DNA from 4 places in the Paenibacillus sp. FSL R10-2736 genome. Region 3 is predicted to be linked to each of the others. Evidence: predicted binding sites of a transcription regulator. Region 3 holds the regulator's gene; each other region holds the start of a gene.
The links. The regulator Rex, encoded in region 3, represses fermentation and respiration genes when NADH is low (regulators of the CRP and FNR family bind a similar motif). The targets are predictions, from matches to a motif close to TTGTGAAATATTTCACAA.

Region 1 (6,227 bases), 250 kb from region 3:
TTTTGCGGATGTTCGTGAACATGTCAACGATATTTTGCGGAAGCTCGAAGCCATAAGCTTTAGTGGCGTCGATCATCATTTTGATACCGCCGAACGGTTGAATGGAACGTCTGAAAGGAGCATCAGTCTGAACGCCGACAATTTGTTCCTTGTCCTTGTCGATGTAGCCTGGATTGTGGGAAGTGATCGTGGAGACAGTATCGAGGGATACATCCCATACGCCGCCTCTTTCTCTTTCTTCCTTGCTAAGCTGGGAGATAATCTTCCACAGTTCAGTGGTGTTGCTGGTAGGACCTACCAGGAATTCTTCATTTCCTTCATAAGGCTTGATGTTCTTGGCAATAAAGTTATTAACGTCAACTTTCTTAGCCCATGTACCCTTAGTAAAACTTCTCCAACCCGACTTAACCTCTTGTACTTCTCTTTCAATCACCGACATGCTAAATCCCTCCATTTATATTTAGTATATTTGTAGAGATCGCGGGCTTGAAGGTTAATCCCGTGTCTCGTGATCCCATAGCTATTGGTTGTTATAAAATTCACAATCGCGGCTTCATAACTGGGATCTTTGTTTATATAAACATTTTAGTTTATTTTCTGAAAAAGGACTGTGACAAATATCACTCTTTCGGTGATATTTGTCACTTCCATCCAGTTCCATATTAACCTAACCTTATTCTTTTCCAGACAATCTTAAATTAGTTATCGAATCTTCCGTAGAATGCGTTGCGGTAAACATCGGCAAGCTCAGTTACCAGCGGCAGCTTAGGGTTGGCAGTTGTACATTGGTCTTCAAATGCACGGTCGGCCAGGTAATCTACACGGGATTCGAAATCCTTAGGATCGAAGCCGAGAGCCGAGAAGGATTCTTCGATGCCGAGTTTTTTGTTCATGTCGCGGATTGCATTGATCAGGCTGGTTACGCCTTCTTCGGTAGTGCGTGCAGGCAATCCTAGAATGCGGGCGATCTCAGCATACCGTTCGTCAGCTACAAAGTGCGAATATTTAGGGAACGCAGCGAACTTCGTTGGTTTCTTAGCATTGTAACGGATAACGTGCGGCATCAGGATAGCATTGGTACGACCGTGAGCCGTGTGGTATTGACCGCCCCATTTGTGCGCCAAGCTGTGGTTGATACCCAGGAATGCATTAGCAAATGCCATACCGGCAAGTGTCGAAGCGTTGTGCATTTTTTCGCGGGCAACCTTGTCAGCTTGCAATGCGGATTTTTCCAGGTACTGGAACACCAGCTGAATAGCCTTGATAGCCAGACCATCGGAATAATCACTGGCCATTACAGATACATAAGCTTCGATCGCATGTGTCAATACGTCCATACCTGTATCGGCAACAGCTGTTTTAGGCAAGCTATATACAAATTCAGGATCGATAATTGCCACGTCTGGAGTCAGCTCATAATCAGCCAGCGGGTACTTAGTATTATTACCCGTAGTCTTGTCTGTGATAACTGCGAACGATGTTACTTCGGAACCAGTACCGGAAGTTGTTGGAATCGCAACGAATTTAGCTTTGTTACCGAGCTTAGGGAATTTGTATACCCGTTTGCGGATATCCATGAACTTCTGTTTCAGACCGTTGAAGTCTGCATCCGGGTGTTCATAGAACAACCACATTCCTTTGGCAGCATCCATAGGGGAACCGCCGCCGAGTGCGATGATGCAGTCCGGCTGGAATCTGTTCATCATGGCTGTACCTTTTTCTACAGTAGTTGTCGATGGATCCGGTTCAACTTCCGAGAACACTTCAATCGCTACTGGAGTCTGGCGTTGACGCAGGTAATGCTCAACTCTCTCAACATATCCAAGCTTAACCATCATTGGGTCAGTGATGATCGCAACCCGTGTGATGTCAGGCATTTTAGCCAGGTACTGAGTGGATCCCTTTTCGAAGTAAATCTTGTCAGGCACTTTAAACCATTGCATATTCACGGTACGACGGTTCACCCTTTTCACGTTGATCAGATTGATTGCAGTCACGTTTTGCGATACAGAGTTGCGTCCATAAGATCCGCAGCCCAGTGTCAGGGAAGGGATATTAGTATTGTAGAGATCGCCGATTGCGCCGTGTGTAGATGGCGAGTTGACGAGAATACGTCCGGTTTGCAGACGGTTGGAGAACTTCATGATTACTTCTTCGTTGTTCGAGTGGATAGCCGAGCTGTGGCCCATGCCGCCAAATTCAACGATTTCAGCTGCGCGTTCGATACCCTGGTCTGCGTTCTTCACTTTGTAGCAAGCCAGAACCGGGCTCAGCTTCTCAGCGGACAACGGATATTTAGTACCTACGCCTTCAAGTTCAGCTACCAGGATCTTCGTGCCGGCAGGAACCTGAATTCCGCACATTTCAGCGATCTTCACAGCGGATTGGCCGACGATAGCCGGGTTAACCGCACATTTTTCTACATTCATTGCGCCGCTTGTCAGCTTGGCAGCTTCTTCTTTGTTTACAAAGTAGCAGCCGTTCGCAATCATCTTCTTCTTCACTTGGTCAAAAATAGCTTCTTCAATGATAACCGCTTGCTCGGAAGCACAGATCATACCATTATCAAATGTTTTGGAAAGGATAATGTCTGTCACTGCCTGATCAATGTCAGCACTCTTCTCAATGAAAGCAGGAACGTTACCAGGACCTACGCCGAGTGCCGGTTTGCCGCAGCTGTAAGCCGCTTTAACCATTGCCGATCCGCCGGTTGCCAGAATCAGTGCAACGTCAGGATTGTTCATCAGTGCGTTTGTTTTGTCCATGGTCGGAAGTTCGATCCATTGGATGAAGTTCTCAGGAGCGCCAGCCTTCACACCTGCATCATGTAGAATTTTGGCGGCTGCCGCACTACACTCTTGCGCTGAAGGGTGGAATCCGAATATAATAGGGTTACGTGTCTTAGCGGAAATCAAAGCTTTAAACATCGTGGTGGATGTTGGGTTGGTTACCGGTGTGATACCCATAATGATTCCGACAGGCTCAGCAATCTTCTGGAAGCTGTCATAAACGTTATCCTCAATAACGCCTACTGTCTTGTCGTACTTAATTCCGTGCCAGATATATTCAGTTGAGAAGATGTTCTTCGTAATTTTGTCTTCATAGACACCGCGTCCTGTTTCTTCAACGGCCAGCTTAGCCAGGTACATATGTTTGTCGAGTCCGGCCAACGCCATTGCATGAACGATTGTGTTAGTTTGCTCTTGATCCAGTCCCATGAACGCTTCATGAGCTTTCTTTGCTTTATCCACCAAAGTCTGAATATATTCTTCAGCGGTGGTTTGTTTCACTTGGGCGGCGACTTCGTTTTTAACTGCCATCTCCCTCGTCCTCCTGTCAATTTTTAGGTTGTTTTTCTCTACACATTTATCTTATCATATCCTTTTCACCTTGTATAGTGAAATCTTTCACAAAGTATAAAGTTTTTTTTGATTTGTTTTCAAAGCGCTTTCATTCGATCATATTCTAGATTATTTTCCATTTGTTGTGTGATAAATCATTTATATTTGTCCGATTTGCGAACGCCCACCCTCTAGCCTCCCCTGCTTTTCTTGAATCCAGCTCTTCAGCCTTGTTTTTCCCCCAGAATAATGGTGCTATCTGATGTTCTTCCTAATCTTCGTCAACTCTACTCTCCTGCCGCATTCTCTTACATAGAAGTATAAATATAAATCAGAGCAAGCAAAAAGGCAGGAGACCGGGTCTCCTGCCTTAGCGTTATAAATCCTCTATCAAGCATCGTAACCACTCATTCAGCAAGTGACTATTCCACTTTGATAGTATCGAAGAATTTCTCTTGTACAGTTTTGGCTGCAGCGTCGAGCTGGGCCTTGGAATCTGTACCATCCTTGGAGAATAGCTCCTGGATTACATTGGACATGGTTGCGTAATAATCCTGAGTATTGTATTGTGCTTCAGGCTTACCATCCAGCAGCGCCATGATTTCAGGGCTGTATTGATAAACGATGTCGTACTTGTCATAGACAGCTTTGGTCTTCTTGCCGAAGTCGGAATCAGCAGCATAGTAATCAAGGAGCGGCGGGATGTAGTATTTGCCGTCCGTTTTGCGCTGGCTGATAATCGCGTCAAGAGCTTCAAGGCCTTTGTCAGAGAAGTAATCGAAAGTAATATAGCGGAAGGCCATTTCCTGCTCGTCTTTGCTGGCGTTCGGATTGATAACCAGATAGTCACCGCCGAGTACGCCGGTATGCTTGCCGCCTTTTTCAGCAGCTGGCATCGGGTAAGTAAGTACATCTTCAGGCTTGAGTCCGCCCTGGTTGAGCGCCTGCTCGATAACACCGTCAGATCCGGCCATTACCATAGCAGTACGTCCCTGCTGGAACGCGCCTACAGCATCGCCCCAGCCAAGCGCCCAGTCCTGAGGAACAGCTTTGGCTTCCCATCTTAGCTTCTTATAGAAATCCAGCGCCTTCACACCGGCATCCGAATTGAATGTAGCCACAACCTTGCCGCCTTCGATCTTCTGGATTTCACCGCCTGCTTCGAACAGGAAGTTGGTCCAGTTCCAGCCTGCTTCGTTGCCTTTACCCATTGGAGCAATACCGGAGATCCCCTTCTTGGTATCCGCTACACCTTTGGCGGTATTCAGCATATCATCCCAGGTCCAGTCCATTGGAGGGACGGCTACACCTTTTTCATCCAGCATCTTTTTATTAATCATCGTTGTAGTGACATAACCCTTTTGCGTTACGCCATACACTTTGCCGTCAATAATGAACTGGTTCTGCAAGACAGGGTTAATCTGATCCTTGAATTCATAGTTGTTCCACAGATCCGTAACATCAGCGACCCAGCCCTTCTCGACCAGGAATTTCGCTTCAGTTGCATAGGTGTTGAAGAAGGTAGGAGCTTCATTCGCCGCCATCTTCACACCGATTTCGCTTACATTGTACTGCCAGTCATCCTTGACAATCTCTACATTCGGATAGACCTCCTGGAACCGCTTGATCTTGTCATCCTCCTGTGCTCTTACCTCGGTAAGGTCAGGGGTAGGATAGTGAATTTTGATCGTTACTTTTCTCTGGGTGATATCATCTACCGGTGCCTCTGTCGGAGTAGCGGTCTCCTCTGCTGCATTAGTAGCTGCTGGTGCAGGTGTCGCCTCTCCTCCATTTGCCGCCGGTTTGTTCCCGTTATTATTGCCGCCGCAAGCGGACAATAACGATCCCGTCACCAGGAGACATGCTAATACGCTGGAAAATTTACGCATTGAAACTCCCCTTTTCAATTCATAATTAGCTTACAAATTCATCATAAAAGAGAAACCGTTTACAAACGAGGTGTATTTATATTCCTTTCATGTGCAGGTTTACGATCCGTATCCTTCTGCAGCATAATTCTGATCACCCTTTGACAGCCGACAGGGAAACGCCGCGCATAATGAACTTCTGGAAAACAAGGAAGACCAGAATAGGCGGCAAAGAAACAAGGAACAGAATGGCAAATTTGATGTTAGTATTCAGTGCTTTTACATTAATAACGTATTTATAGATCGCTGTAGCGAGCGTGTACTTCTCCTCACTGTGCATGACAAGCGACGGCCAGAACCAGTCGTTCCAGGCTGTGGAGAAGATAAAGATCGCCAGTGTTGCAAAAATCGGAATGGACAGCGGAACAGCAATGGTGAAGAAGCTTCTCGGCTCCGAGGCCCCGTCAATCCGTGCGGCTTCAAGAATCTCCGGATGAATCCCGTCGAAGAAGTTCTTAAGCAGCAGGAAGAAGAAGGTATTCGCCCCAGCCGGCAGCCAGAAAGCTGCATACTGGTTCAGCAGCCCGAGTTCCTTGAGATTGACAAAGTTCGGGATCATATAGCTCGTGGCCGGAATAAACAGCGTCATCAGGAAGAAGAAGTAGAAGGCCTTGCGGTAAGGCACATTCATCCGCGAGATGCTGAAGGACGCCAGGCCCAGTACAACCAGGGTAGCTACCATGTTCCCAACAAAGATGTACAGCGTGTTCCGCAGGAACATCGGCAGATTGATATAATCCAGCGCATCCTTAAGGTTGCTGAAATGCCACTCCTGCGGGAAAAAATGCGGCGGAAATGAGTTAACCTCCACGTTGGACTTAAGTCCGTTGAACATGGTCATCAATATGGGATACAGCATGCTGAAAATCATTAAAAGAATGAAAAACACCATGATTCCGTATACGATTTTGTTGCCGGTCTTCTTAAGATCATGTTCGGAGAGAATCCCTCTGTCTGC
Region 2 (6,227 bases), 1.8 Mb from region 3:
GCCCGGCAGGAGAGTGTGGAGGGCGGAACTGCGCACCGGCGCGGGGTAACCTGGCTGAAGAGTCTGCCCCGTACAGCTGTAAATTCTGCAGTACAAGCACTGCTTGCTTCGGATCAGGAGGTTACCCGCTATTCAGGGGTGCTGCCTGTAGCAAGAATGGATTTGTGGCTTGCAGATTCTTCGGCTGGCGATATGGAGACTGCTCATTCCCCGGCCCGTGTGGATGAAGCCACAATAGCTGAGGCGCTGGCTGTTCTGAAGACTGCCCTGCACAGTCCCGATGCGGAGCGGCGGGAACGCGCGGCAGCGGCTATATTGCATTATGCCAAATAATCATCAGGCTGAAGTTTTATCTTATAAAATCACAGCAAAAAGGTCTTCCGGTTAAGTGCCGGAAGACCTTTTTGCTGTCAACTATTAAACAGGGACTTCGCTTGACCGGGGGTAGGCTCAGATAAATTCAACGAACTCATTAACCGGCTTGCGGTAGCCGCGCGGTCTAATTTTGTGCTTGTTGTCTTTGCCGATCGTAATCAGCATTACCGGAACGAAGTTGTCGCTGAGCCCGAGGGTAGCTTTCACCGCTTCCGGATCAAAACCGATCATCGGGCAGGTATCCCAGCCCTTGTCTTTGGCAATCAGCATGAACTGCATAGCTGACAAGGAAGCATTGCGGATTGCTTCATCCCGCTGGAAAGCGTCTTTTCCAGTATAAGAATCATTAATAGACTGAATGGTGCGGTCGTAATCCTCTTCGCTCATGGCTCCCAGCATTTTAAGTCCGCTATAGATTTCTGGAGCCTGCTGGTAGGCGTTTTTGTCACCCAGCACGACGATGACAGCCGAGGCGGTGTGGATTTTGTATTGGCCGTACGCACCTTTACGGATTTCTTCCTTCACAGTGTCATCGCTGATGACTTTGTAGTGGGCATGCTGCAGGTTGAAGGCCGATGGAGCCAGGCGGGCCAGTGAGAACATCTCCTCCAGCTCATTTTGTGGGATTTTTACCCCTTCAACGAAATTCATAGCCGATCTGCGGGACTGAACCAATTCTGAAAAAGTACTCATAAATAATGACCTCCATTGTGATATGTATGTTGGTTAGTAATAATCAATAGCTGATATTAATAAATAAGCTTACAATAAGTTACTTGCTTAAAATATCACAACTACAAGCGTACGTCAATGGTTAACCGACTGTGAATTGTGAATTTTAGTTCAAATAGTCGATAAATTTTGAAAAAGCGAGAAAAGAAGTGATTATAATCACAAAATAAGGCTATAAAGCCAAAAACATTGTGACATTTATTACAACCGGAATGTTATAATAGTCACATAGTTTCAGTGGATGAATACTTTTAAGCAGCAATGCCATTGTAAAGGAGACTTCAATATGTCAGAAACCATTACCCAAACCCCTTTGGAACAAGAAATACCCGCAGCAGGCCTTCCACAAGAGGATTTGCTGAATCAGCTTCTGAAGCCGGAAGTTCAGGAATCCCTGATTCTTCTGGTGGAGCAGCTGCCGCAGATTACCCAACTGGTGAATGTATTAACCAAATCGGTCGATTTCGTACAGTCGGTTGCAACGGATGAAGTATTGAAAAATGATACAGTAGGCGCAATCAAGGAGATGGCAGGTCCTGTGGTAGGCTCTGTCAAGAATCTGGCGGCTACAGTTATTGAAGCGAAAGACCGCGCGGATGCAAGCAGTGAAACCATCAGCCTGTTTGGCATGATGAAAATGATCAAGGACCCGCAGGTACAAAACGTGCTCCGTTTCATGAATGCATACCTGCAGGTCAGCGGCGAACGCCAATCCGGTAAGTAATTATTGTTCAATTCTTAATCGTAGGGATGGAGGAAATATGATGTCAAAACACATAGTTATTCTAGGTGCAGGTTACGGCGGCTTATTGAGTGCGCTAACCGTGCGCAAATATATGAGCAAAGCTGAAGCCAGAGTTACAGTGGTTAATCAGTATCCGACACACCAGATCATTACCGAACTACACCGCCTTGCAGCAGGAAGTGCTTCTGAACAGGCGGTTGCCATGCCGCTTGCCAAGCTGTTCGCCGGTAAGGATATCGATCTGAAGATTGCCAAGGTTAATTCGTTCTCGGTGGAGAACAAGCAAATCATCCTCTCGGATGGTGTAATGCTGACTTATGATGCTCTTGTTGTCGGTCTGGGCAGCACGACGGCTTATTTCGGCATTCCGGGACTTGAACAGTACAGCATGGTGCTGAAATCGGCGGCGGATGCACTGCGGATTCACGGACATATTGAAGAACGGATTCGTGAATATGCCAAAAGCGGCAATGCGGCCGATGCAACCATCCTGATCGGCGGGGGCGGCTTGACAGGTGTTGAGCTTGTAGGTGAAATTGCCGATGTACTGCCCAAGCTGACTAAGAAATATGGAGTGAATCCGGCTGAGATCCAGCTGATGCTCGTAGAAGCCGGACCGAAGATTCTTCCGGTTCTGCCGGATCATCTGATTGAGCGCGCTACAACCAGCCTCGAGAAACGGGGAGTTCAGTTCCTGACAGGTCTTCCTGTTACTAATGTAGCAGGCAATACCATTGATCTGAAGGACGGCCGCCAGATTGTGGCGAATACCTTCGTCTGGACCGGCGGCGTGCAGGGCAACCCGCTGATCGGTGAGTCCGGGCTTGAAGTGAACCGCGGCCGCGCAACCGTGAATGAGTTCCTGCAATCCACTTCACACCAGAATGTATTTGTAGCCGGTGACAGTGCGGTTGTGTTCGCACCGGACGGCCGTCCGTATCCGCCAACGGCACAAATCGCCTGGCAGATGGGTGAACTGATCGGTTATAACCTTTACGCTTACCTGAATGATAAAGCCTCCGAGACCTTCAGTCCGGTGAATTCCGGGACACTTGCCAGTCTGGGACGCAGAGACGGAGTAGCGATTGTCGGCGGCAATTCCACACCGCTGAAGGGTCTGCCGGCAACGCTGATGAAGGAAGCAAGCAATATCCGGTATTTGACCCATATTCACGGGTTGTTCAGTCTGGCCTATTAATTCTCTCCTAACCATCTATACCTATAGCAAGCCGCTTCCATGCGGCAGATCATCCCCTTTAAGCGCCGGCAGGCAGTTGAAGGGGATTTTTCATGAATTCAGACTGTAAAAGGAGAGCTGTGTGAAATTACATAGTAAATTACTGGAAGGACCTTTATCCTGAATGAGGCATACATCCTTTATATGAGCTTTTTGCGCAGCACTAGGAGGAGAAGATGATTCAGAACGGATTTACATGCAATTGGATGGAGGTTCAAACGGACGGGCAGGGCCGCGGATTGTATTATAAATATTCTGCATACCGTGCGCCTGCTGTCATCTTTATTTCCGGATTAGGGGATGGTTGCGATTCCTGGAGCGGTGTCCAGGAGAATATTGCGCAGCATGCCTCAACCCTCGCTTATGACAGACCCGGTACCGGGACCAGCCCGGGAGTGCCGGGGCCGCGCTCCTGCCATGATCTGGTGGAGGAGCTGTACCGGCTGCTTGCACTGCTGGATATTAAAGCCCCTTACATTCTGGTCGGTCATTCCTTTGGCGGTCTGGTAGCCAGACTCTTCGCTTGCTGCTATCCTGAGCGGACTGCGGGAATTGTACTGATAGATGCTGCAGGCGAATATAAGGAGCTTACTTATGAGCAGGTGCTGCCCCGTCAGCATATCGCTGCGAACCGGGCGTACCTGCTGAACCCTTCGCTCAATAGGGAGCGGATCGATAAGATGCAGAGCTATAAGCAGATCTCTGCTGCCCGGGGTTCCATGCCAAGCCAGGTTCCGCTGTCGGTAATAACCAGGGGGCTTGCGGATGAGGATGGATCAGACTGGCCGGCACACGCGATACTGGAGATTGAGCAGAAGAACCAGGCGGAGTTCCTGGAATTATCTGCGGCCAGCAGGCAGGTGATCGCCGGAAGCAGCGGGCATTATATCCATCATGACCAGCCCGGGCTCGTCATTGAAGAAATTATAGGGATGATACAAGCTCAATCCAACGAGCTTAATCACTGATATCAGCGTCTTCACAAGAACCTTCACAGTACTGGTGATTAGCTTGATTGCACAGCGCCACAAGGAGCAGCAGAAGGCAACCTGAATACTGCCCTGCATGAAGCGCTTAGAGCCGTGAACAGATTTACTCCGTAAATGTGTAATGAAAACGTATTCGCAGGAAAATCTATTTGTTATAATGTTGATGTTTATACCATTACAGATGTTTTCATAGGAGGATTTCAGGCATGCCATTTCAAAAGAACGATATCATCCTGTTCCAGGGTGATAGTATCACGGATTGCGGCCGCAATTACGCAGACGCTTCATCGCTAGGTGTAGGTTACGCGCTGATGGCGGGCGCTCGTCTTGGGCTGCAGTATCCGGAGAAGAACCTTAGCTTCATCAACCGCGGCATCAGCGGCAACCGCGCCGTGGATCTGCAGGAGCGCTGGGACCGGGATTGTCTGGAGCTGAAGCCGACCTGGGTGTCGATTTATATCGGTGTTAATGATACCTGGCGCTGGTTCGATTCCGGGCAGGAGACGACAGCGGCTGAGTTCGAGGCTTCCTACCGTGATCTGATTGAACGCACCAAGCAGAGCCTGGATGCCAAGCTGGTACTGGTTGAGCCGTTCGTACTGCCGGTGCCGGAAGACCGCAAGGGCTGGCGTAAGGATCTGGACCCGAAAATTCATGTGGTCCGTGAGCTGGCCCGTGAATATGGCGCTGCATTGGTCCCGCTGGATGGACTGTTCGCCGCCGCATCGGTTAAGGCCGAGCCTGCCTTCTGGGCCGGGGATGGCGTACATCCTTCACCTGCCGGCCATGCGCTGATTGCAGAGGCCTGGATGAAGGCTGTAGGGGCTATAAGCTAAAACAGAGTATAGCGGGAAATTCCCTACATATTGAATTTGCTGCACAGACCGGTTCCTGCGTATGCAGCGGACCGGTTTTTGGCATATACCTGAGCAGACCGTTGCCTTCAGGGTGACACGCGGCAGATACGTGAATTTCACTCTGCTTAAGAAGGCTGTTATACTTGTATCATACATAAGGATGTGGAGGTGGAACCCATAAGGCGGTTACTGCTGATTCTGCCTGTTATTCTGGTTGTTCTATTAAGCGGATGCCAGAATGCTTTCGGCTACATTAATTCAAGATGGATTTCTGAAATTGATTTGACCTATAACTCTATAGAGAGCCAAGCGGAGACGGCTCCCTTTGAGTCCAGGATTTTCAAAGACGGCGAGTTCATTAAGACGATGGCTTCTGCCATGAATACAAGCAAGCGTATTGCGGGAGAACTGGATTACGATGCGGATTTCCGCATGAAGCTGGTCTACGGAGATGGTTATACAGAAGACTTTATTCTGGGCTTGGGCCAGGAAGAAGGGAATAGCGGACTGCTGCTATCTGCTGAGCGGAGCGGGACGGGCTATACAGTCTCTGCCAAGAATGCCGATAAGCTGCGCAAGCTGATCTTCAGCGGCGGAAGTCCAGCAGCGGCGAAGTCCGAAGCGGATGAGGCATCGGTGGTAACTCAAGGTCCGGTAACGGTCTCACGCAATGATTTATACCCGGTCACAGGAAACAAGGGATTTCTGAACCTGCAGCTGCTGAAAGGCAGCTACAGCGAGGATTGGTCGACCCCTTCCCCGCTGGCAGGACGGAGCTGGAGCGGTCAATTCCGGCTGGCCATTACGGATGAACAGGGCGCAGCAATGGGCACGTTCGCGCTGAGCCGGCATTTCACCGAAGAATTGAGCTTCGGCGATTTGTTCCAGATTCAGTTCGCTGATTATAACGGGGACGGTAATCCCGATTTTACGGTTGGCCAATATGGTTCTTCGAACGGATCATTGTTCAAGCTGTTTACAGTGAAGCCGGATCATTCGATCCAGGAACTGCAGATTAAAGGAGCGGCTTCCGGGCTGTTCATCAGCAGTCCTGACCGGTATTCGGTTAAGCTGGACGTGATCGAAGGCGGTTTCCGGGCGGATCATTATGACAACGCTCTTGGCAGGCAGGTTGAGACTTCATACCGCTGGGACGGAGCCGCTTTTCAGGAGGTAGCCGGAGAATCAACAGATAAGAGAGGAATGTGAACAGGATGACGAGCGAGACACTGCAGGATTTGCAAGGACTGAAGGCAGCCGGTAAAGTGGTGGGCCACACCATCGCCGAGATG
Region 3 (6,227 bases):
ATTGTTGTCATCAATTTCCGTTGTTGCTATAACCCCGCTGTACTTGCTGTCTTGCGTCTTCAGACCATCCAGCTTGGCAGGAATTAATGTATACTTCCGGCTCTCCATCGCCTCTGCAACAGAGAACATGGCTTTATCCCAATATTCATCCAGCAAAGCGCTGGAGTTCTGTTCGACATCCAATTTGAGCGTGCGGCCGTTGATAGCTGAGCTGCCCTCTTTGGATACATACTGCACGAGTTCACGTAATTTCGTGCCCGGCTGCAAATCAAGTTTCAAAGTAACCTCATTGCGTTTAATACTAATATGGGAATCCTTCACTCCCTCATAGGATGATACAAGTTTTTGCAGCGGCTCCTGCACAGCGAACTGGCGGTACGAATACCAGCCCCCGAATAACAATGCAGCGGACAGCAGAGACGTTAGCAGTACAGGCATAAGACGCAGTTTCAAGAAACGTCCTCCTCTCAAAAATGACCAAACATAAGTCTATAATAATGACCAAACTAGCGTGTCTAGCGCCCTTCCGAGACTGACATGCTCTTAAGCATGTCCTGATACAAGTAGTAGTATATCACAGGTGTATATACGATTTTACATAAAAGTGTGAATATATTTAAAATTTTTGATACTAATTTCTGGATGTTTCAGCAGATTATCTTTCTTATCGGCAATAAATGTGTACAGAATTAGCTTTACCGGCAAGGATAACGAAAAAGAGCGCCCTGTAGGCATATAAATGTCTACGGCGCTCTCTTTTGTATGACAAGGACACAGGAAGTCGCATTAATTCCTCCAGGTCCAAAGCTGAAGCTGGTTTGCCTCTTTATTAAGGTCGATGCTTCAACATAATCTGCCTTTTGCTGATCTGCCGCTGTCGCGGACTCAGATTCCGTTGATTGTGCAGATCAGGCGGATTTGCGGGCCAAGCGGACTCAGGTTCCGTTAATTGACCGATTACATCCCAATTTGGGCTCAAATGAACAAGATAACGGAATCTCAGTCCGCTTTACTCATTGTTAGTTCGAATTTACACTTTAGCTTGGTGCTGTCTGATTTCGCCGGCCATATATTCTGCAAAATCAATTAATAACTCCGGGTCGTAACTGCTGTCACTCTCCACACCGCTATATTCTTCAAGGCAGTGCTTCAGCAGCCCGTGATAGCTGGACGGCAAATGCTGCAGCCCCCACTCCCCGCCTTCCTTTTTGGAAGACACAACTTCTTCCCGCACAAAATACAGCACACGGCACAAATTCAGTGTGTAGTACACTGGAGAATCTATGATTTGCTGAGCAGCATCTCCGATATCACCAAGGATAGAATCGAGGTAGTATTGGCGGTCTACCGGCAGAAACGCTTCGCGGATAGGCTCGCCGTACAGAATAAATCCCCGCTGATAGACTACGGCAAATTGAGCCGCAAGATCCCTGTCCTCATAACCGCCGCACAGATAATGCTCATCATTTCTGTACCGGTCCAGATGAAAGTCCGAGAAGTGAAACTCAAAGGGCGTCGGATGCACAAAGTTCTTCAAATATTTCTTCAATACAATAGTTAGCTCAACCCCGCGCCGGTTCGGCAGACTGTCGTGATAAGCTATCACTTTCTTGGCCAGTTTCCGGCTGACCTCTACAGGCAGCTTGTCGTGTACGACAATCAGCAGATCAATATCACTTCGATCCGGATGAAAACAGCCCATGGCCAGCGAACCGTGCAGATAAATTCCGGACAAATTTGCCCCCAGCTCCTCCTTGAACAACGTTACCGCCTGATCTAAATAGGCTAGAATTTCCAAAGTTATGATCCTCCTGAATATCAATTATGTATGAAGCAGATGCCGGGAATGAATACTTCCGATATGACATTCCGGTATGTATCATCGTATATACTGATTGATGCTATCCAGCTGTCATGCCATCGAAATGGATTCATCTATTCCTCCCCTATTATTAAGCCATAGCTCCAAGTAGGCCACAAGTCCAAGAATATTTAATGATTGTTCTCTCCCTTGAAGAACCTTTTAAATTACGGCTTATATTAATATAAAAAGCGGGAGAACAGTTCAACTGTCCCCCCGCTCCTGCTGTAGACCATTCTTGCTGCCGCTTACCGGTTGGGCAGGCTGTACCCTTCACCGATGGCACTGCCGTCTGTGAAGCGATAGAAGCTGTAATAGAACCTGCCGTCCTTTTTGTAGAACAGCTGCCAGGCATATTCTCCGTTATACACTCCCGGCAGCAGCCGCTTAATCGTAATACCCGGAAGCTGGGCAGCTATAATATCACGGATTTGCGCCTCAGAAGTCCCTTTGCTGAGCTCCTCTGCGTATAAATCGTTGTCGCCTCCGGCTGGCTGGCCGTCCTTGGTAAAGCGGACCCAAACCATCAGCTCGGTTCCTGCATCATTTTTTCCGGTAAGCACCCAGTAAATCGCATTTTCATCCCAGACGGATTTCTGTGCTTTGGATACCTCAGTTAAGCCGGCGCGCGCTCTGGCAATCTCTTTGGCTTCACTCCGCTCGTTCCACTGATCCTTCATAATGTAGGCATAAAACTGGCTTAGTCCGAACAGAAGGAGCAGAACCAGGGAAATCCCCAGCGGAAGCCATTTTCTCCTCTTCTTCAACATGCAGCTTCCTTTCCATATAACCTGTATTACCGTTTAAGCAGCCCCTCGAACGTTTCCTGCGCTTTGCGGCGGATGGCTTCTTCATCTAGTGTCAGACATTGTCTGTGCTTCACAATCTGTTTGCCGTTCACCCAGACATGCTCCACATCCTTGGCACTGGCTGAATATACCGCATGGGACAAAAGATCGGTATGCGGCAGCAAATGCGGCTGATCAATATCAATCGCAATGAAGTCGGCCTTCATCCCTGCTGCAAGCCGGCCTACCTGGTTCAGGAAAATAGACTGTGCACCATATTCGGTCGCCATCAGCAGCGCCTCTGGAGCCGGTACTGCTGTTGGATCACCGCTTACGCCTTTGTGAATCAACGCGGCCAGACGCATCTCTTCGAACATATCCAGGTTGTTGTTGCTTGCTGCACCGTCCGTACCCAGGGAGACCTTAACGCCTGCTCTGAGCAGCTCAGGAACACGGGCTACTCCGCTGGCCAGCTTCAGATTGCTGCCGGGATTGTGGGATACGCCAACATTGTGGCGGGCCAAAATCTCAATCTCTTCATCATTCAGATGAACACCGTGGGCGATCAGGGACGGCCGGGTGAACATTCCCAGCTTCTCCAGATGAGCGACCGGACGCAGGCCGTAATCGGCCACATTCTGCTCCACCTCATGACGCGTTTCGGACATATGCGTGTGCATCGGCAGATCAAGATCATGAGCCGCCTGGACAAACTTCATGAAGAACTCCGGAGGACAGGTGTAAGGCGCATGCGGCGAGAGCATTGCAGTAATTCTGCCGTCAGCCTTGCCATGCCAGTTCCGGGCAAAAGCAATCGCTTCCGCCAGTTTATGATTCTGCACCTCTTCAGGGCACAGGCCAATAACACCGCGCATAAGTACTGCACGGATGCCTGACTGCTCGGTAACCTCAGCAACCCGGTCCATATGGTCATACATATCGAGGAAGGTCGTAGTGCCGCCCTTCAGCATCTCAAGAACGGACAAAGAGGTTCCCCAGTACACATCATCACCGGTGAATTTCTCTTCCATCGGCCACATTTTTTCCTGCAGCCAAGCCTGCAGTACCATATCATCGCCGTAGCCGCGCAGCAGTGACATCGCCGCATGGCCGTGGGTGTTGACGAGACCCGGCATGAACAGCAGCCGGCTGCCGTCAATAACCTCGGCATCCTCTTCAATTACAGGCTTATCTTCACCTATGTAAGTAATCAGATCATTTTCGATGGTCATAAAACCGCTCAGCACCGGCTTATCACTGCCAGGTACCAGAAAACGGCCGTCTTTAATAATGGTTTTATTGCTGCTCATCTTCAGCTTCGTCCTTTCCGTCATGCAAATAATAAGCCAGACTCTGCAAATCCGTAGTGAAATCGGCGGCATGAATCCGGATATTGGCCGGAGTCTTAAGAATTACAGGGGCAAAATTCAGGATCGCCTCAATGCCCGAATCTACCAGAATGTCAGCAACGTTCTGTGCTTCACTGTCCGGAACTGTAATAATCCCGATGCGGATGCCCTGTGCACGGATGGTATCCCCCAACTCACTCATCGGCTGAACAGTCAGCGAGTTGATCTGCTGGCCTACCTTAGGCTCATAAGCATCAAATACAGCTGTAATCTTCATCGTATCCTTCAAGTAGGCATTGTAATTCGACAAGGCGTGGCCGAGATTACCTGCACCTACCAGAGCTACATTAATCTGCTGGTCCAGCTTCAGAATATGCCGGATCTTCTCAATCAGATAAGAGACATCATACCCAATGCCCTTTCTGCCGAAATCACCAAAATAAGCCAGGTCCTTGCGGATCTGGGCTGGGTTGAGATCGAGCTTCTGTCCCAGCTCCTGAGAAGAAACTGTTGAGATTTCACGTTTTTGGAGATCGTTCAGGAAACGCAGGTACACTGGGAGTCTGCGAACGACGGCCTCCGATATTTTATCCGATTTCATGTTTTCTCCTCCTTAAAGTTTTGATAGCATATGCTGCTTGATTCAACTTCGCAAAACTCGCTTCGTAAGCATTCACTTAGGTTTGATAGCATATGCTGCTTGATAAGCCGGTTATAGGAACCGTGCTCCGGGTACTACTGCCCGTTTGGGCAGCAGCAGTGGAGCACGGGACTTCAGAACAATAATTACTTATACATAATATCAACCGGAGACGGATTATTAAACCCCGCCTTCTTCAAGCCATTCTGCAATCCGCGGAACGATCTGATCCGTCAGCATATGCTCCATCTTGGGGCCGGGCAGCGAATACAGGAAATACTTCCCATAATAAGATTCGATTACCCTGGTATCATATACAATAACGATTCCGCGGTCCTGCGCGGTGCGGACCAGCCGCCCGAAGCCTTGCTTGAAGCGGATTACGGCCTGCGGGACGGACAGCTTCATGAACGGATTCTTCTTCTGTGCCTGGAGCAGCTCCGACTTCGCTTCAGCCAGCGGATGATTAGGCGGCTGGAACGGAAGTCTGACAATGGCCAGACAGGTCAAAGCTTCCCCGGGAATGTCTACACCTTCCCAGAAGCTGCTCGTACCCAGTAAGACAGACGCTGTACTGTCCTGGAACCGCCGGATCAGCTTGCTCCGGCTGCCGCCTTCTACGCCTTGTCCAAGCACCGCGATATCCTGCGAAGCCAGGGCCTCCTTCAGCGGATCATAGACCTGGCGCAGCATCTTGTAGGAGGTGAAGAGCACCAGCATCCGCCCGCGGGTAGCCACGGCAGTTTCTGCCAGAGAATGGACCAGTGTATCCACAAAGCGGGCATCCCCTATGCTTCCCTTGACACTCGGGAAATCACGGGGAATGACAAGCAGTGCCTGCTCACGGTATTTGAACGGCGACGGAAGCAGGGCTGTCATCAGACGGCCCTGCTCTGCAGCCTCACCAAGACCGAGATTATCTATCATGAACTGGAATGACTTATCCACAGACAAGGTGGCCGAGGTCAGGATGATACTCTTCTTCTTGTCGAAGAACAGCTCCCTGAGCTGGGTGCTCACATCCACCGGAACGGCATACATCTGCAGCGATTTGCCGCGGTAATTGCCGCTCCCCTCCAGCCAGTAGACGATATTCTCGTCATTCAGTCCCATAAAGAAACGGATCTGCTCCCGGATGGAGGCCAGGTCCTTGAACAACCCGCCGATATCCGTCACAAGACTGTCCGAAGAAGACTGGCTGTCGGTATCACGCATCTCACTAAGCATTTTATCACCCTTGCGGATGATATCGCTCAAGCTGAGGTGGAGTGTATTCTCCAGAGCGGCCAGCTCCTCCCACTCTTTGGGCTTCTTGCCCGGCTGCAGGCGTGCGACCAGCTGGCCGGCTTCACCGGCTCCGGCATCGCTGCGTTCAGGCAGCAAGCCGAAGAGCTTGTCGCTGAGCGTATCCCAGGACTCCTTGACGGTAAGCAGATCCGGATAGATCCGGTCGATAACACCGCTCCATTCCGAAGCCTGCTCACTGCCGGACGATTGCAGGGTCTGGCGCAGGGCAGGCAGCTGTCCGCTCCGGCTGTCCTTGTACAGACGGGTGAGTGTATGCGCCACGGTGAAGTATTTCATCTGCA
Region 4 (6,227 bases), 2.9 Mb from region 3:
CCGCGTTCGGGTGTAATCTGGACTTCGATCAGCGCAGTCACCCGTTCATCGTCCACCTTATCCCAATTGACCACAGTAGCATATTTCACAATGACATGATCCTGTTCCATTTGTGCAATCACGGTTTTGACATCTTCTTCTTCCGCACCAAGCAGGGTTGCCATTAAAGCTGTTGAGCTTCGCGCGTCCTCCTTGAGCAGTTCCAGCACTTTCCTCTTCAAATCATTCATTTCCTTCATGCCTTCCCTCCGGATAGTTCGCCAGTCCGGTACCCCTGCTTCAGGGCAGAGCGCCTGCGAAAAGAGTTTAGTATTAATATGACACGAAAATGACAGTTCTGCAAACAAAATAACCCCGCCTGGGCGGGGTTACAATGGATCTTTTTATTTGTGTTTCTCCGCACCAGCGGACATGCAGTCCTATGCTTCATCCGCCCCGCGTGAGGGTTACATATAGTAAGAACCGTTATTGTGCTGGACATTGGCCTGATGCAGCGGAACATTGGACGCCTGATTGTAGGCACCGGCTCCGCCTGTTTTCTCACGCACGAACTGCTGGCATTTCTGCTGGGTCTGCTGGGCAGTCTGAATCTGCTTGTCTACATCCTGACGCAGCGCTTTCCCCGGAGCAGTATACATGTTCATTTGTGACATTTGGTTATACAGCTCTCCCTGAAGTCTGAGCGTATCCATCGTCAAATCATTGAATACCCGGCGTACTGTAGGACAATTCGATTCTGTAGCTGCTGTTGTATATTCACGGACTGTCCGCTTCAAATCAGCCAAAACCGTGTTCAGTAAATCCTCATCTGCCATGAATGGCGTTCCGTTTTGTGCGTACACAGTAAAACCTCCTTAAAGTTTGTGGGATATGCTTCCCGGCATCAAATTTGTGTGCGGCCAGTAATAATTATTGCGGCTGGGTTGGTGCATATTGCTGATGCTGATGCAGCAGCTGTACAAGCATATCCATATGGTGGGTATGACTTTGAATTTGCTGTACACAGATTCCCTGCACCGTGGAGTTTTGAGTGGTTCCGGCTGTAGCGGCCAGCTGCTTAATCAGCAAATCTTCGTTGGAAATGGAATCTGCGATATATTCCAGTTCTTTTCCGCTAAGCGCCTGCATTTGGTTAGATTGCATGTTCAGTATTCCCTCCTTCTGGATGTTCAAGCGTTCCTTAGTATGCCGCAGAGCAGAACACTTTATGTGCCAAAAAGCGCAAAGCTGCTTCTGAAAAAATCGGATTAACACCTTATAAACCGCGCATGAGCGGCTGCCAAACTGCAAACAATACCTTACCTTGATTATATAAAGGAGCGACCATACCATGAAACTCATCAGCGGGCAGCTGCCCTGGGAGAATACACTGCTTCAACCGCCGGTATATCCGGTACTAAATGAAGATATTACCTGTGACTGTCTTATTGTAGGCGGCGGCATGGGCGGGGCGACGATGTCCTACCGTATGTCCCTTAGCGGAGCGGATACCGTTCTCATCGATAAAAGAGCAGTGGGCAGCGGAAGCTCCCACGCCAACACGGGACTGCTGCAGATCGCGAACGACAAGTCGCTGACCGCCTGCATGAATACCTTCGGGGAAGAGAACGGCGTGCTGTTCTATAAGCTGTGCCAGCAGGGCGTCCGCGCGATTCTCGACCTGCCGGGCAAGCTGGATATTGATCCGCAGATCATAGAACGCAGCAGTCTGCTGTATGCCAGTGTCCCTGAAGATGTACCCGCCCTGAAGCTGGAGAATGAAAACCTGATCCGGCATGGATTTGATTCAGAATTCTGGGATGAGGATAAAGTACGTTCGCATTATTCCTTCTCCAAACCTGCCGCACTCTTCTCCCGGGGCGATGCCGAGACCAATCCGTTCCGGACCGTGCACAGCCTGATTGATAAAGCCCACTCCGGCGGAGTCCGGGTCTATGAGCATACCGAAGCCCTTAATTACGAATATAGTGCTGACGGCGTGGTCTGCCATACAGCGAATGGCCGGATTTTTGCGAAAAATGTTGTGTTTGCCATGGGGTATGAAACGCAGGATATGAAAAAGGACCGGGGCGCGGAGCTGATCAATACATATGCCATCATGACGAGGCCTCTTACGGACTTCCCCAAATGGCATGAGCAAAGTCTGCTCTGGGAAACGGCACGGCCTTATCTGTACTTCCGGACCACACCGGACGGACGGATCATTGCCGGAGGCAAGGATGAACAGCTCACCAGTCCCGAGCGCCGCGATGTCCGTGTGCTCTCCCAATGCCAGCGGCTGCTGGAGGAGCTTGTGGCCCTGTTCCCGGAGCTTCAGGGAATAGAGGCTGAATACTCCTGGGGAGCGGTCTTCGGCTCTACCCGTGACGGCTTGCCTTATATGGGGCCGCATCCGGAGTACCCGCACTGCTATTTCATTGAAGGCTACGGGGGCAACGGAACCGTCTACAGCATGATCGCGGCCGAACTGCTCGCAGATACCCTTGCCGGCAAGGTGCGCCCCGAGCTGGAGCTGTTCTCGCTGACCCGTACAACGAAGCCTGCGCCGTCTCCGGCAATTCAGGCGTAAGCAGCTGAGCCTGCGGGAGCCTTGCTGCATCCGGCAGGAGCAGCAGCAAGGACACGCAGGAAAGGGATGCTCCGCAAGCCTGATGGCTGCGGAGCATCCCTTTTATAATAAAGCTGACAATATGGAATAATAGCTTATTGTGCTTTTACAAACTCAGCAGATTTAATCCCTGCCTGCCGTCCAAAGATAATAATCTCGGCTACAGAATTCCCGCCGATCCGGTTCTGGCCGTGTAATCCGCCGACTACCTCACCTGCTGCAAAAAGTCCTGTGATCGCTTTGCCGTCTTTGTTCAAGACCTCTGTATTGGTGTTAATCACCACACCGCCCATGGTGTAGTGAATTCCCGGGCCGATTTGGATCGCGTAATACGGTGCGCCGGACAGATCATTATCCATGCCTGTTGTTCTGCCGAATTCCGCATCCGACTTATTCTTCACTGCGCTGTTCCAGGTATCTACGGTCGTCTTCAGCTGATCTGCCGGAACGTTCATTTGTTCTGCCAGCAATTCGATGGTATCCGCTGTTTTGACTACACCCATCTTGATGTACTGGTCCACCGCTTTGACGCGGGATTTCACGCCGGAATCAAACACCAGATACGCTGATTTCTCCGGAAGTGTATTGATGGAAGCTGTCACTTTATCACGAGTATCCATTTCGTTGCCGAAACGTTTGCCCTCGCTGGACACCAGAATTGCACCTTCGCCCCGGACCGCTTCACCGATCAGGTAGGATTTCTCCTGCTGTACAGTCGGGTGTACCTGAATCTGATCCAGATCTACCGTTGTGCCGCCAGCCTGTTCAATCATCCGGATGCCGTCGCCTGTGCTGCCGATCTGGTTCGTGGTCACATAACCCTCGAGGTCAGGTCTGACTTCGGTAATCATCTCCATATTAGCGCCGAATCCGCCGGTTGTTACGATCACTGCTGATCCGGTAATTGTTTTCTCATCGGCCTGGTTGAACAACACCTTGACGCCGTTCACCTTGCCATCCTGCACTGTAAGTTCCTTCACGTCCGCATTAACGAACAAGGGAATCCCTTGCTCTTGTACATTTCTTACGAGTCCGGCAACCAGATATTGACCGACTGCTGAGCCGTCTTCCGGACGGTGGGTGCGCTTCTCTTTCATTCCGCCGGTAATCGTAATATTGTTCAAACGGATTCCGATCGAATCCAGCCAGTCAATGGCACTTGCGGAATTGTCCACGAAAAAGCGGAGCAGCTCCTTGTTGTTCGTATCATGGCCGCCTGCCAGTGTCTCTTCATAGAACAGATCATTGGTATCCTCGATGCCCTGCTCCTTCTGGAACTTCGTCTGCGAAGCGTTCATACCCGAGGAGGATTTGGTAGTATTACCGCCGGCAACCGGCATTTTCTCGAGAATAACCGGGTTCATGCCGTTAGCCTTGGCTTCCAGCGCCGCCGACATTCCGGCACCGCCTGCGCCCACAATGATGATATCATATTTATCTTTTAACTGATCGTACGGTGTATAGCTCGCTTCGGATGCTCCCGATACGGCTTCGGCTGTCTCTTTAGGTGCAGTGGTTGCTGCAGGCTCTGTGGTTGCGCTGTTCTTACCCTTGCTCTCATTGACACTGCCGTTAGCATTGTTGTTACCGCAGCCTGCGATAACCAGCATAACGGAAAGAACGAGTATAAGAGTCGCTGCATATCTCTTTTTCATAGTAACGCTTGCCCCCTTGTGCATATTTTCACAATTATCATATCCGCAAAAGGGCTGTCCTTGGAAGCTTACGTAATTAAAGAAATCATTAAGTAACTAAAGTAAGTGAATTTGCGTGCGGATGTTTATAGTTTTATAATTGGGACTTACACAATCGTATGACTAGGAGGAACTGAACCATGGACAAAAGCAAAAAATATATGCTTGCCGGCGCCATCCTGACCGCAGCTGGTGTTTCTCTAATGACCTATACAGCAAACCGTTACACTTCCTTCAAAAAAGTGGTGGCCAGAACCATCCGGCTGGAGGATATCGCCTCCCTTGAAATCACCCGTCTGTCCTCTGTTCCCGGTGAACAGAAGGATATTGTGGTTACGGAGCCGGAGGCCATCAAACAAATATGTGATGATTTCGCCGACGTCCGGTTAATGAAATCAGCGCGGAATGTAAGCACAGACAACAAATACAGCTATTATATTACCATCGTACAGGCTGACCGGAAGCAGCGGTTTGATATCATTCTCAAGGGCAGGCAGCATATGATTATTTACGATAATGATATGAACAATCCGCATTTAAAAGCTTATAAAATTATGGGTTCCTTCCATCCGCAGGCATTGAAGCTGGCTTTTGCCTGATCGCAGGGCTGCATAAATCACCTTTGCTAACATATAGAATCAGAATTAAACATGGAGTCATAGCTGGCAGTGTTGGGGCGGCCATGACTCCATATTAGTAGAATTAGTAGAAGTTGTAATCTTATTCATTAATTCCTTGATGTAGAGGACTGAAATTCCGTTATTTGGGCAGATCAGGCGGATTCGTTGACTAATCGGACTCAGAATCGCTTATTTGACCAGACATAGCTCATTTCCGGCCCGAATGAACAGGATAAGGGAATCTCAGTCCGTTTCATCCTCATAAAACGGTTATTTGGAAATATAGCGGCTTCTCAGTCCGCTTCACTTACAGGCTTGAAATATCAACAATTTCCCCGATCACAATCTCCCAGGCAACAAAAAAGGACCCGAAGGCCCTCCATTAACCACTAACCACCCGCTGTCCAATTTACCAGCCGCTCATCTATATTTACTTATAAGTTCATGCCCCTCCGGCTTCACCTTGTACATATATACCGGTCTGCCTACCCCGCCGTAGCTGAGCTCCATCTCCAGAATGCCTGCCTCGGTCAGAAAAGCCAGATATTTGCGGACAGAAATCCGCGAAATCGGCGCCTGGCTGCTGATATCTTCAGTGGAGAATACCGGATTCTGCAGCTGCTTAATCGTATCCCAGATGCTCTCCAGTGTGCCTTCGGTAAGACCTTTGGGCAGGCTCTGCGCCCCAGTCTTGTCTTCTTCAGCCTCCGGAGCGGAATGGCGCAGCAGCTTATCCAGCTGTTCCTGGCTCAGATGCTCCTTGTGCATTAACCGAAAGTCTTCGCGGTATGCCGACAAAGCCGCCTGAAAACGGGCAAACTCAAATGGCTTGATCAGGTAATCCACAGCCCCGTTCTGCAGCGCCTTGCGGATGCTTGCATTATCGCTGGCGGCGGAGATCACAATGATATCCGCCTTGCTTCCCTGCTCCCGGAGCGTGGACAACAGCTGAAGCCCGCTGGTACCGGGCATATAGATATCCAGCAGCAGGAGATCGATCTCCTGTTCCGCCAGCATCTTCAAGGCCTCATCTCCTGAAGCCGCCCAGCCCGCGAACTCGAAGCCCTGGACCTGTTCGAGATAATGGCGGTTGAATTTCGCTACCATCGGGTCATCTTCTACAATCAGCACTTTAATGTTCATTGGCTCTCCTCACCCTTTGCAGCATATGGCACATCAACGATGAACGTGGTTCCCTGCCCGCCGCCGCAGGCGGCAATCTGAAGATGTCCCTGCAGTTTATCTACACTCTTCCTGACTAAGTACAGTCCGATTCCCCGGTGTTCCCCCTTGGATGAGAAGCCC

Region 1: a site for Rex is predicted at 3,396-3,413, ahead of adhE (bifunctional acetaldehyde-CoA/alcohol dehydrogenase). Genes of this name have one in related genera too.
Region 2: a site for Rex is predicted at 1,297-1,314, ahead of NSQ73_RS18710 (DUF1641 domain-containing protein). Genes of this name have one in related genera too.
Region 4: a site for Rex is predicted at 4,280-4,297, ahead of NSQ73_RS22960 (flavocytochrome c). Genes of this name have one in related genera too.

Annotation. Positions count from the first base shown of each region.
Region 1 covers NZ_JBBOBN010000001.1:2,212,035-2,218,261, reverse strand. The annotation lists gene pflB (formate C-acetyltransferase) at 1-439, opposite strand, end outside; gene adhE (bifunctional acetaldehyde-CoA/alcohol dehydrogenase) at 699-3,320, opposite strand; gene NSQ73_RS09185 (ABC transporter substrate-binding protein) at 3,764-5,230, opposite strand; gene NSQ73_RS09180 (carbohydrate ABC transporter permease) at 5,364-6,227, opposite strand, start outside.
Region 2 covers NZ_JBBOBN010000001.1:4,284,118-4,290,344, reverse strand. The annotation lists gene NSQ73_RS18720 (hypothetical protein) at 1-333, shown strand, start outside; gene NSQ73_RS18715 (nitroreductase family protein) at 451-1,068, opposite strand; gene NSQ73_RS18710 (DUF1641 domain-containing protein) at 1,394-1,831, shown strand; gene NSQ73_RS18705 (NAD(P)/FAD-dependent oxidoreductase) at 1,872-3,050, shown strand; gene NSQ73_RS18700 (alpha/beta fold hydrolase) at 3,266-4,057, shown strand; gene NSQ73_RS18695 (SGNH/GDSL hydrolase family protein) at 4,285-4,914, shown strand; gene NSQ73_RS18690 (hypothetical protein) at 5,104-6,144, shown strand; gene map (type I methionyl aminopeptidase) at 6,150-6,227, shown strand, end outside.
Region 3 covers NZ_JBBOBN010000001.1:2,460,484-2,466,710, reverse strand. The annotation lists gene NSQ73_RS10410 (hypothetical protein) at 1-453, opposite strand, end outside; gene NSQ73_RS10405 (aminoglycoside adenylyltransferase domain-containing protein) at 1,031-1,798, opposite strand; gene NSQ73_RS10400 (cell wall elongation regulator TseB-like domain-containing protein) at 2,110-2,631, opposite strand; gene NSQ73_RS10395 (amidohydrolase) at 2,658-3,959, opposite strand; gene NSQ73_RS10390 (redox-sensing transcriptional repressor Rex) at 3,946-4,599, opposite strand; gene dinG (ATP-dependent DNA helicase DinG) at 4,819-6,227, opposite strand, start outside.
Region 4 covers NZ_JBBOBN010000001.1:5,347,557-5,353,783, forward strand. The annotation lists gene NSQ73_RS22940 (Lrp/AsnC family transcriptional regulator) at 1-239, opposite strand, end outside; gene NSQ73_RS22945 (spore coat protein) at 447-842, opposite strand; gene NSQ73_RS22950 (hypothetical protein) at 910-1,143, opposite strand; gene NSQ73_RS22955 (NAD(P)/FAD-dependent oxidoreductase) at 1,331-2,569, shown strand; gene NSQ73_RS22960 (flavocytochrome c) at 2,704-4,263, opposite strand; gene NSQ73_RS22965 (hypothetical protein) at 4,443-4,901, shown strand; gene NSQ73_RS22970 (response regulator) at 5,343-6,065, opposite strand; gene dcuS (DcuS/MalK family sensor histidine kinase) at 6,062-6,227, opposite strand, start outside.